DNA from 2 places in the Lelliottia sp. EB106-05-01-XG201 genome. Region 2 is predicted to be linked to the other one. Evidence: predicted binding sites of a transcription regulator. Region 2 holds the regulator's gene; the other holds the start of a gene.

Region 1 (4,892 bases), 1.1 Mb from region 2:
GAGCTGGAAAAAGACAAAGTTAAAGAGATGAATCTGACGAAACTGGGTGAGATCACCACTTCAAACACAACGGCGCCAATGGATGCGCGCAAAGAATTGTCGAAAAAAGCGGATGAGTTAGGCGGAACATACTTTGTAGTGACCAGCGCGAACAAAGGCGAGAAAAACGTTCACGCTACTGCAGACGTATACAAGTAATGAGCAATACCGGGTGATGCTGTGTTCACCCGGTACTCATCCCTCAGCGCAGTGCCCACCACTCCCGCAGACACGCTTTTCCTTCCGGGCAGCTTTTGCAGCTCCCTGACAAACAGCCATCCGCCTCTTCCTGAATCCGCACGGCTTTGCCCATCGCTTCCATTCTTTCGAGCATGGCATCGATCATCGGCTGCGGCGTGTGCAGGGACTGGCTCAGCTGTCGGGCCTCCATTCGTCCCTGCAGTGCCAGTAAATCTCGTAGCTGAATCATCGATGCCATCGCATTCACCTCTTAGTGGCAGTCGCCAGCCGGGCTGTTGCAGCAGCTTGCCGCGGTTTTATTGGTCGCCAGCAGATTTACGTCCACGCGGCTACGCGCCCGGCGCAACAGGCCGATGAGTACGACGTTGAACAACACCACCGCCAGAATGCACACCAGGCTGTAGCGTGGGTGAGCGCTGAAGTTGGTCGCCTGATAGAAAACCGTCGCCAGTGAGTAAGCGATGTTCAGCCCCCACAGGACCGAGAAGCCCATCCAGCCGCGGCTGGACTCGCGGGCAATCGCCCCCATCACGGAAATGCACGGAATGTAGAGCAGGACGAAGATCAGATAGCTATAGGCCGCCGACGCGCTGCCAAATTTCTGGCTCATCACGCCCATCGCGCCGGTCGCCATTTCCCCGTCGCCTTTGCTGGCTTCGATCGGGTTGGCCAGTACGCTCAGGCTGATGGTGTCTTTCAGGCTCTGCCAGGTGTCATCCACCGCGCTCAGCAGTTCGTCACCGAGATGGAATTCCGCCGGATTAAACTCCTCTTCCTGAATATTTTCCGCCGTATAGAGCGTATTCAGCGTACCGACCACCACCTCTTTCGCCATCGCGCCGGTGAACAGTCCGACGGTCGCCTGCCAGTTATCTTCGTGAACGCCAATCGGCTTGAACAGCGGGGTGATGACGCGGCTGACGGAGGCCAGCGCCGAGTCGTTGATGTTATCCGCCGCCTGGCCGCTGAGGGTAAAGCTGTTCAGCGCGCTCAGGAAAATGCTGACAATCACAATCACTTTACCGGCGCGCAGAACGAAGCCTTTCAGACGCTGCCAGGTCTGGATCAGCAGGCTTTTGATGTGCGGGACGTGGTAGACCGGCAGCTCCATCACAAACGGCGACGCTTCGCCGCGCATGATGGTGTGTTTGAGCATCAGGCCGGTCAGAATCGCCATCACGATACCCAGCAGGTACAGGGAGAAGACCGCCAGCGCGCCCTCCTGGCCGAAGAACGCCGCTGCAAAGACCGCGAAGATCGCCAGACGCGCACCGCAGGACATAAACGGCGCCATCATGATGGTCATCAGACGTTCACGCGGAGCATCAAGGGTTCGCGCGCCCATCACCGACGGGACGTTACAGCCAAAGCCAACAATCAGCGGGACGAAGGATTTACCCGGCAGACCGAGGGCCTGCATCAGGCGGTCCATCACGAAGGCCGCGCGGGCCATATAGCCGGAATCCTCAAGGAAGGAGAGGAACAGATACATCATGCCGATCTGCGGTACCAGCGGCAGGACGGTGTTGATGCCGCCACCCAGCCCCTGGGCGAGGAAAATCGTCAGCCATTCCGGGAAGTGCAGGGTGTAGCCCAGCCATTGCAGACCGTGAATGAAGATCGCCACCGAGCCGACATCAAACAGCGGCTGCAGCGCGCCACCGATGTTGATGGCGAGGAGGAACATCAGGTACATCACCAGCAGGAAGATCGGCAAGCCGAGGAAACGGTTGAGAATGATTTTATCGACGGCGGCGGTGAAGCGGCTCGGCTCGGCAGTCAGGGTGTTACTGACCACTTCGCAGATGGCGGCGATACTTTGATAACGCGCATCGGCGATGTGCAGGGCCGGATCGTCCAGCTCTTCGCTCAGGCGCGCCAGCGACATATCCAGTTTCTGTGCCGCATCGCCCGCGTACCTGCGGCTGTAGATATCGCCTTCCAGCATTTGCAGCCCGAGCCAGTTGCGCTGTTTCTGCGGCATGGCGTGGGCCATCTCCTGTGCCAGAATGCCGGCCTCGCGCACCAGCGGCTGCGGATAATGCACCAGTTCGAGATCCGTATTGCCCGTATGGCGATCGACGGCCAGTTTCAGCGCATCGATGCCCCGCGCGCGGGTGGAGACCAGCGGGATCACCGGGCAACCAAGGCGTGCGGAAAGCGCATCGATGTCGATGCGAATTTTTTGCTTTTCGGCGATATCGAGCATGTTCAGCGCGACGATGCACGGAATGCCCAGCTCCAGCAGTTGCAGCGTCAGGTACAGGTTGCGCTCGAGATTGGAGGCGTCGACGACGTTAATCAGTAAATCCGCATCGCCGCTCAGAATATAGTGACAGGCAATCTGTTCATCGAGAGAGGTCTGCGACGAAATCGTTGTGAGCGAATAAGTGCCGGGAAGATCTACAAGGGTGACCTGATGGTCGGTCGTGGAGAATTGACCTTCTTTGCGTTCAACGGTGACACCGGCCCAGTTACCGACGCGCTGACGTGCGCCCGTTAACTGATTAAATAAGGTTGTCTTGCCGGAATTAGGATTACCAATTAAGCCAATGGTTAATTTTTTCATTGTTTTAGACTCGGTCTAACAGCTGGCGGTTTATCGGACTAAAGCTTCGACTTCTAATAACGCGAGGTCTTTCTTACGCAATACCAGATTGACGCGACGGGTTTCGATATGGATGGGATCGCCCAGCGGTGCGATGCGCACAACCTGAAACGAGGATCCTGGCAGCATGCCTAGTGACAGCAGCTTTTGACGATACGCCGGGCTAATTTCGCGGGCAAAACCGGTAATTTTCCAGGCACTGTCTGGTGTGAATTGCATAGAGACCACTTTGACCGAAGGTTAAATAATCGACAGATTCATGATAATGAGAATGGTTTCTATCAGCAATATTTAAAATGTGACGGGATGTTCATATGGACATTAATTCGAGGACTGTTTGACCTTGCTCAATATTTATTGAGATGGTGAATGAGGTTTGAAAAATTAATTTGTTAACTAAGTGATAAACGATGGTTTAAATATGGATATGAAATCGGTTCCCTGATTCATATTAAATGAGTGAGTACGTTCTTATTTATTTTGAAGGGGGTGGTCTGGCTGTCGGGCGGCACTGCGTTTGCCCGGCCTACGAATTGGCCGGGCAAACGCGCGGGACATTAGCGTTTCTTGCCCATTGCGGCGGCCAGCGCATCCATCATCGCGCTGTTACCGGCAGGCTGGGCCTGAGGGCGGGGTTTCGCGGCTTTGGCTGTCGGACGGGACTGATCGCGTGCACCGCCGCTGTTGCTGCGGCGAGCGTTGGTTTCGCCCGGCTGCTCGTCAAGGCGCATGGTCAGGGCGATGCGCTTACGCTGCATATCCACTTCCAGCACTTTCACCTTCACGATATCGCCCGCTTTGACCACCGTATGCGGGTCTTCCACGAACTTATCGGCCAGCGACGAGATGTGTACCAGGCCATCCTGATGCACGCCGATATCGACAAAGGCACCAAAGTTGGTGACGTTGGTGACAGCGCCTTCCAGCACCATGCCTGGCTGCAGATCCTTCATCGTCTCAACGCCTTCGGCGAATTTCGCGGTTTTAAACTCAGGGCGCGGGTCGCGGCCTGGTTTTTCCAGCTCTTTGATGATGTCGGTGACGGTCGGCACGCCGAATTTATCGTCGGTGAAGTCAACGGCACGCAGGTCGCGCAGGTTGGTGCTGTTGCCCATCAGATCTTTCAGCGCCTGCTGCGTGGCGGCCAGAATGCGCTCCACCACCGGGTAAGCTTCCGGGTGGACGGTTGAGGCGTCCAGCGGGTTATCGCCGTGGTTGATACGCAGGAAGCCTGCACACTGCTCGAAGGCTTTTGGCCCCAGACGGCTTACTTTCAGCAGCTGCTGGCGGTTCTGGAACTGACCGTTCTCATCGCGCCAGGCGACGATGTTCTGCGCCATCATGCGAGTTAAGCCCGCCACGCGGGTTAAGAGCGCAACGGAAGCGGTATTCAGGTCCACGCCGACGGCGTTCACGCAGTCTTCCACCACCGCATCCAGACGGCGCGCCAGCTGAGTCTGGCTGACGTCGTGCTGGTACTGGCCCACACCGATGGATTTCGGATCGATTTTCACCAGCTCTGCCAGCGGATCCTGCAGACGACGGGCGATAGAGACCGCACCGCGCAGGGAAACGTCGAGATCCGGGAACTCCAGCGCCGCCAGTTCGGACGCGGAATAGACCGACGCGCCGGCTTCGCTGACGATCACTTTCTGAGCGGTGACTTTCGGGAACTGCTCTTGCACGTCGAGGAAGAAGCGTTCGGTTTCGCGCGATGCGGTACCGTTACCGATCGCCACCAGCTCGACGTTGTATTTTTCACACAGGGCAGCGACCACCACCGCGGCTTTCGCGGCCTGGCCGGTGTGCGGATAGATGGTGTCGGTCGCGACCAGTTTACCGGTGCCGTCGACCACGGCCACTTTCACGCCGGTACGCAGGCCCGGATCGAGACCCATGGTGGCGCGCAGGCCCGCCGGGGCGGCCATCAGCAGATCGTGCAGGTTACGGGCGAAAACGTTGATCGCTTCGTCTTCCGCGCGTTCGCGCACGGTGCCCATCAGTTCAGTTTCGAGGTGCATCAGCACCTTGATGCGCCAGGTCC
Region 2 (4,892 bases):
GCAACCGCTACCAAACTGGTATTTAACCGTACCGTCGGTCTGCGTGACACCTGGGCCAAAATTGGCGAGTAAGCCTGGTCAATGAGAGACAAACGCCGCGCAACGCGGCGTTTTTTTTGCTTATCGATCATGCTTTTACTTTTCGTGCCATTTTTTAACCGCAAAATAACACGTCAATGAGCTGCTACTTATTTTTTTTAATAAAGTTTCCTGTAATACGGAATAAGCCAAATTAAAGTATGTAAGCGCTATCAAATTTCATTACTCCCTGAATTTAACCATATTTTTCCGCTTAAGCCTTGTCGCAGGTGATGTGTTACAAATCACTACCAATTATGTGCACTTCGTCATAATCCTGCGTTTTGCCCACTGAAAAGCATTGATAATTCGCGTCGCGAAAAATAGTCTAAAGGCGGTAGTTAATTCGAGGGTATTACAGACTACCCCTGACCATTTGGTCTTTTAGATTTTTCGCCGTTTAAGGCGCTTTTATTCGTCAAAGAGGAACAATCTATGCGTACGTTCAGTGGCAAACGTAGTGCGCTGGCGCTGGCTATCGCCGGTGTGACAGCAATGTCGGGCTTTATTGCAGCTCCGCAGGCTCAGGCAGCAGGCTTTATCGATGATTCGACACTCACGGGCGGTATCTATTACTGGCAGCGTGAACGTGACCGTAAAGACGTCACCGACGGCGACAAATACAAAGTTAACCTTTCTCACTCCACCTGGAACGCCAACCTGGATTTCCAGTCCGGTTATGCGGCTGATATGTTCGGCCTGGATATTGCTGCTTTCACGGCCATCGAAATGGCGGAAAACGGCGATAGCGCACATCCGAACGAAATCGCGTTCTCCTCCAGCAACAAAGCGTACAAAGAAGACTGGTCTGGCGACAAGAGCGGTATCAGCTTGTATAAAGCGGCGGCAAAATTCAAATACGGTCCAGTATGGGCGCGCGGTGGTTACATTCAGCCAACCGGTCAGACCCTGTTAGCCCCGCACTGGAGCTTCATGCCGGGTACTTACCAGGGCGCGGAAGCCGGGGCGAACTTTGACTACGGCGATGCGGGTGCGTTGAGCTTCTCCTACATGTGGACCAACGAGTACAAAGCGCCGTGGCACATCGAGATGGACAAGTTCTACCAGAACGATAAAAAGACCCGCGTGGAGTATCTGCACTCTCTCGGCGCGAAATACGACTTCAAAAACGACCTCGTGCTGGAAGCAGCGTTTGGTCAGGCGGAAGGTTACGTCGATCAGTATTTCGCCAAAGCCAGCTACAAATTCGATATCGTTGGCGGCCCGCTGACCACCAGCTATCAGTTCTACGGTACGCGCGATAAAGTCAGCGATGGCAGCGTAAACGATCTGTATGACGGCACCGCATGGCTGCAGGCGTTGACCTTCGGCTACAAAATCGGTCAGGTGGATTTACGCCTCGAAGGAACTTACGTCAAAGCCGAAGGGCAGCAGGGCTACTTCCTGCAGCGTATGACACCAACCTACGCCTCTTCCAACGGTCGTCTGGATATCTGGTGGGATAACCGTTCAGACTTCAACGCCGACGGCGAAAAAGCGCTCTTCTTCGGCGCGATGTATGACCTGAAAAACTGGAATCTGCCGGGCTGGGCAGTGGGCGCATCTTACGCCTACGCATGGGACGCGAAGCCGGGCGACATGGCTACGCCAGACGCTTACTACGATCCAAACTATCGCCTGAAAGAGTCCGCTTACAGCCTGGATGCGATGTACACCCTGCAGGACGGTCGCGCGAAAGGCACCATGTTCAAACTGCACTTCACGCAGTATGACAACCACTCTGATATCCCAAGCTACGCAGGCGGTTACGGCAACATCTTCCAGGATGAACGTGACGTGAAATTCATGGTTATCGCACCATTCACCATCTTCTGATGAACTGCCTGGCGGGGTCACACCCGCCGGAATGGAGACCAACATGTTGAAGAAAATTGTAGTGGTGGCGGTACTGGCATCGGGCCTGGTTGCCTGTGCGCAGCCTCAGGCACCGAAAGAAGATTCACGTCTCAAAGAGGCTTACAGCACCTGTATCAACACCGCGGAAGGCTCGCCGGAGAAAATCCAGGCTTGCCAGAGCGTGCTGACGGTACTGAAGAAAGAAAAGGCGCATGAGCAGTTTGCGACGCAAGAGAATGTTCGCGTGATGGATTACCAGGCCTGTATCCAGGCACGTAAAACGGGGAATGGCGAAGCGGTGAAAGCCGATTGCGGCCAGCTCTGGCAGGAAATTCGCAACAACAACGCGCAGTAATCCGCGTTCATTAACGCCCGGCAGCGAGAGCGCGCCGGGCGTTTTTGCATTTATTGCAGGCAAAAAAAAGCCAACCGTCAGGTTGGCTCAGAGTATGAAGCAGAATTATTTTGTATCGTGTGCGTGCTCATTTTCGCGGCAATCGCCTTCAGCACAGTGACCATAAAGATACAGGCTATGGTTGGTCAGACGGATGCCATGTCGGGTGGCAATCTCACGCTGACGTGCTTCGATAGAGTCATCGCTAAACTCAATCACCTTGCCGCAGTCGAGGCAAATCAGGTGATCGTGGTGATGCTGCTGCGTCAGTTCAAAAACGGATTTACCGCCTTCAAAATTATGACGGGTGACAATGCCGGCGTCATCGAACTGGTTCAGAACGCGGTATACGGTCGCCAGCCCAATCTCTTCGCCCATGTCGATCAGACGCTTGTATAAGTCTTCCGCACTGACGTGATGGTTGTCCGGCCCTTGCAGAACTTCCAGGATTTTTAAACGAGGAAGCGTCACTTTCAGGCCAGCCTTCTTTAATGCGGTATTGTTGTCAGTCATGCGGAATCTGTCCTGTTGCTAAACGATTCACTTCCTTAAGAAGTGACAGAAAATGCAGTTGGGATAATGCGTCTCATTATAGAACTGCCATGTCTAAATGAAAACCGCAAGTCTCAAGCAAAGTATGCTTATAAAAACGTGGTATCACCAACAAACTTGTTCGATGGCATCCACTATAACCCTGGGACATTGTACAGGTATGAACGCAAAAGTTAAAAATTTGTAGCAATTATTTTGATTGGAATTATCTATCAATGAGGCATAGCGTATAACGCTACACCTCACAGATTTGATCAGGCGTTCAGAATGTCGTCGAGGTGCAGTTCTTCGCGGATCTGTTTCACCCACTTATCGACGCGCTCTGCGGTCAGCTCTGGCTGACGGTCTTCGTCGATAGCGAGGCCAACAAAGTGGTCGTCATCCGCCAGGCCTTTAGAGGCTTCGAAATGATAGCCCGCCGTTGGCCAGTGGCCGACGATCGCGGCGCCGCGTGGCTCAATGATGTCGCGGATGGTGCCCAGCGCATCACAGAAGTATTCCGCGTAGTCTTCCTGGTCGCCGCAGCCGAAGAGGGCCACAAGCTTGCCGTTGAAATCGACTTCTTCCAGCGTCGGGAAGAAATCATCCCAGTCACACTGCGCTTCGCCGTAGTACCAGGTTGGGATGCCGAGCAGCAGAATATCGTAGCCTTCGAGATCTTCTTTACTGCTCTTAGCAATGTCATGCACGTCGGCAACGTCTTTACCAAGCTGTTTTTGAATGTTTTTTGCGATGTTTTCGGTATTACCGGTATCGCTGCCGAAAAAAATGCCGATGATTGCCATGAGTAAAATAACCTCTTGAAACTTAATGGTATGGTGGCGCAATTTGTCCACGGATAAGGGCAATCATAGCAGAACAGGGAAGTCTGCGGAAACAGCTATCACGCGGGACTGCACTCTGTGCTACATGAAAGGGACAAATGAGTGGATTTTCAAACGATCACCTGGTGCTGCGCCATGCCTGAAGTTGCGCCATCAGCATCTCTTCAATCAGCTCGCTTCGGCTGATTTCGCGGGCGTCGGCCAGTTCACTTAAGGCGTCAGCCGCTTCCGCGTTGAGTTTTAGCTCGACGCGTTTAAGCCCACGACTCTTGTCGCGTTTTAGCTGATTGCGCTTATTGATGCGCAACTGTTCATCACGCGAAAGCGGATTGGTTTTTGGTCGTCCCGGTCGACGTTCAGTCGCGAACAGATCTAATGTCGTGCGGTCCGTTTGTTCTTTGGCCATGATTCAGAGACTTCGGGGGAAAACAAGCAGCCCTGCTATTGCCGGGGCGATGAGCGCGACATCATACATGACGTCAACCTGCACGCCAACGACTGGTGACCCGCAGGCAACCGGTCGCTAGCTTTTTAATCAAATCGCATTATCAGAGAGATAACGACGAATTGCCCGCAGCACGGCTTCCGGTTTTTCGGCGTGAACCCAGTGTCCGGCTCCGGCTACCACATGCGCACGCGCCTGGGGGAATTGCGCCAGCAGCTCATCGCGACAGGCGTCGGTGACGTACGGGGAATTCCCGCCGCGAATAAACAGGGTAGGGTGCGGCCAGGCCGGGACGTTGTCCCAGCCGACAATATGGGAATATTGATCCCACAGCACCGGCACGTTAAAACGCCATCCGCCATCGACGAAGGATTTCAGCAGAAACTGCACTACGCCTTCTTCATCCAGATGTTCGCGCATCACCGCCGCTGCCTGCTGGCGCGTGGAAACGCCCGCCTCGGTCACGGCGTTGATCGCCGCAAAGATTTCGTCATGACGGCGCACGTCGTAATCCACCGGGGCGACATCAATCACCACCAAATGGTCGATACGCTCCGGGGCCAGCGCCGTCAGAGCCATGACCGCTTTGCCGCCCATGGAATGGCCAATCAGCGTGGCTTTCTCGATATGGTTGGCATCGAGGGTATCCAGCAGATCCTGCGCCATCGCGCTATAAGTCATCTCCGGGCTGCGCTCGGAAAGCCCGTGGTTGCGCATATCCACCTGCAGGATATCGTGGTCG

Evidence for each region. Region 2 encodes Fur, which represses iron uptake genes when iron is present. Its sites were predicted from a motif close to ATAATAATGAGAACNACTATCAA; they were not measured.
Region 1: feoA (ferrous iron transporter A) is a predicted target of Fur. The motif match lies at 3,108-3,130, and genes of this name have one in related genera.

The regions. Positions count from the first base shown of each region.
Region 1 is NZ_JBYTDV010000001.1:4,364,852-4,369,743, reverse strand. It holds gene AC3WS9_RS20505 (YdgH/BhsA/McbA-like domain containing protein) at 1-198, shown strand, start outside; gene feoC ([Fe-S]-dependent transcriptional repressor FeoC) at 242-478, opposite strand; gene feoB (Fe(2+) transporter permease subunit FeoB) at 491-2,809, opposite strand; gene feoA (ferrous iron transporter A) at 2,840-3,067, opposite strand; gene AC3WS9_RS20485 (Tex family protein) at 3,406-4,892, opposite strand, start outside.
Region 2 is NZ_JBYTDV010000001.1:3,293,019-3,297,910, reverse strand. It holds gene glnS (glutamine--tRNA ligase) at 1-72, shown strand, start outside; gene chiP (chitoporin ChiP) at 514-1,914, shown strand; gene chiQ (ChiQ/YbfN family lipoprotein) at 1,961-2,290, shown strand; gene fur (ferric iron uptake transcriptional regulator) at 2,396-2,842, opposite strand; gene fldA (flavodoxin FldA) at 3,136-3,666, opposite strand; gene ybfE (LexA regulated protein) at 3,824-4,111, opposite strand; gene ybfF (esterase) at 4,241-4,892, opposite strand, start outside.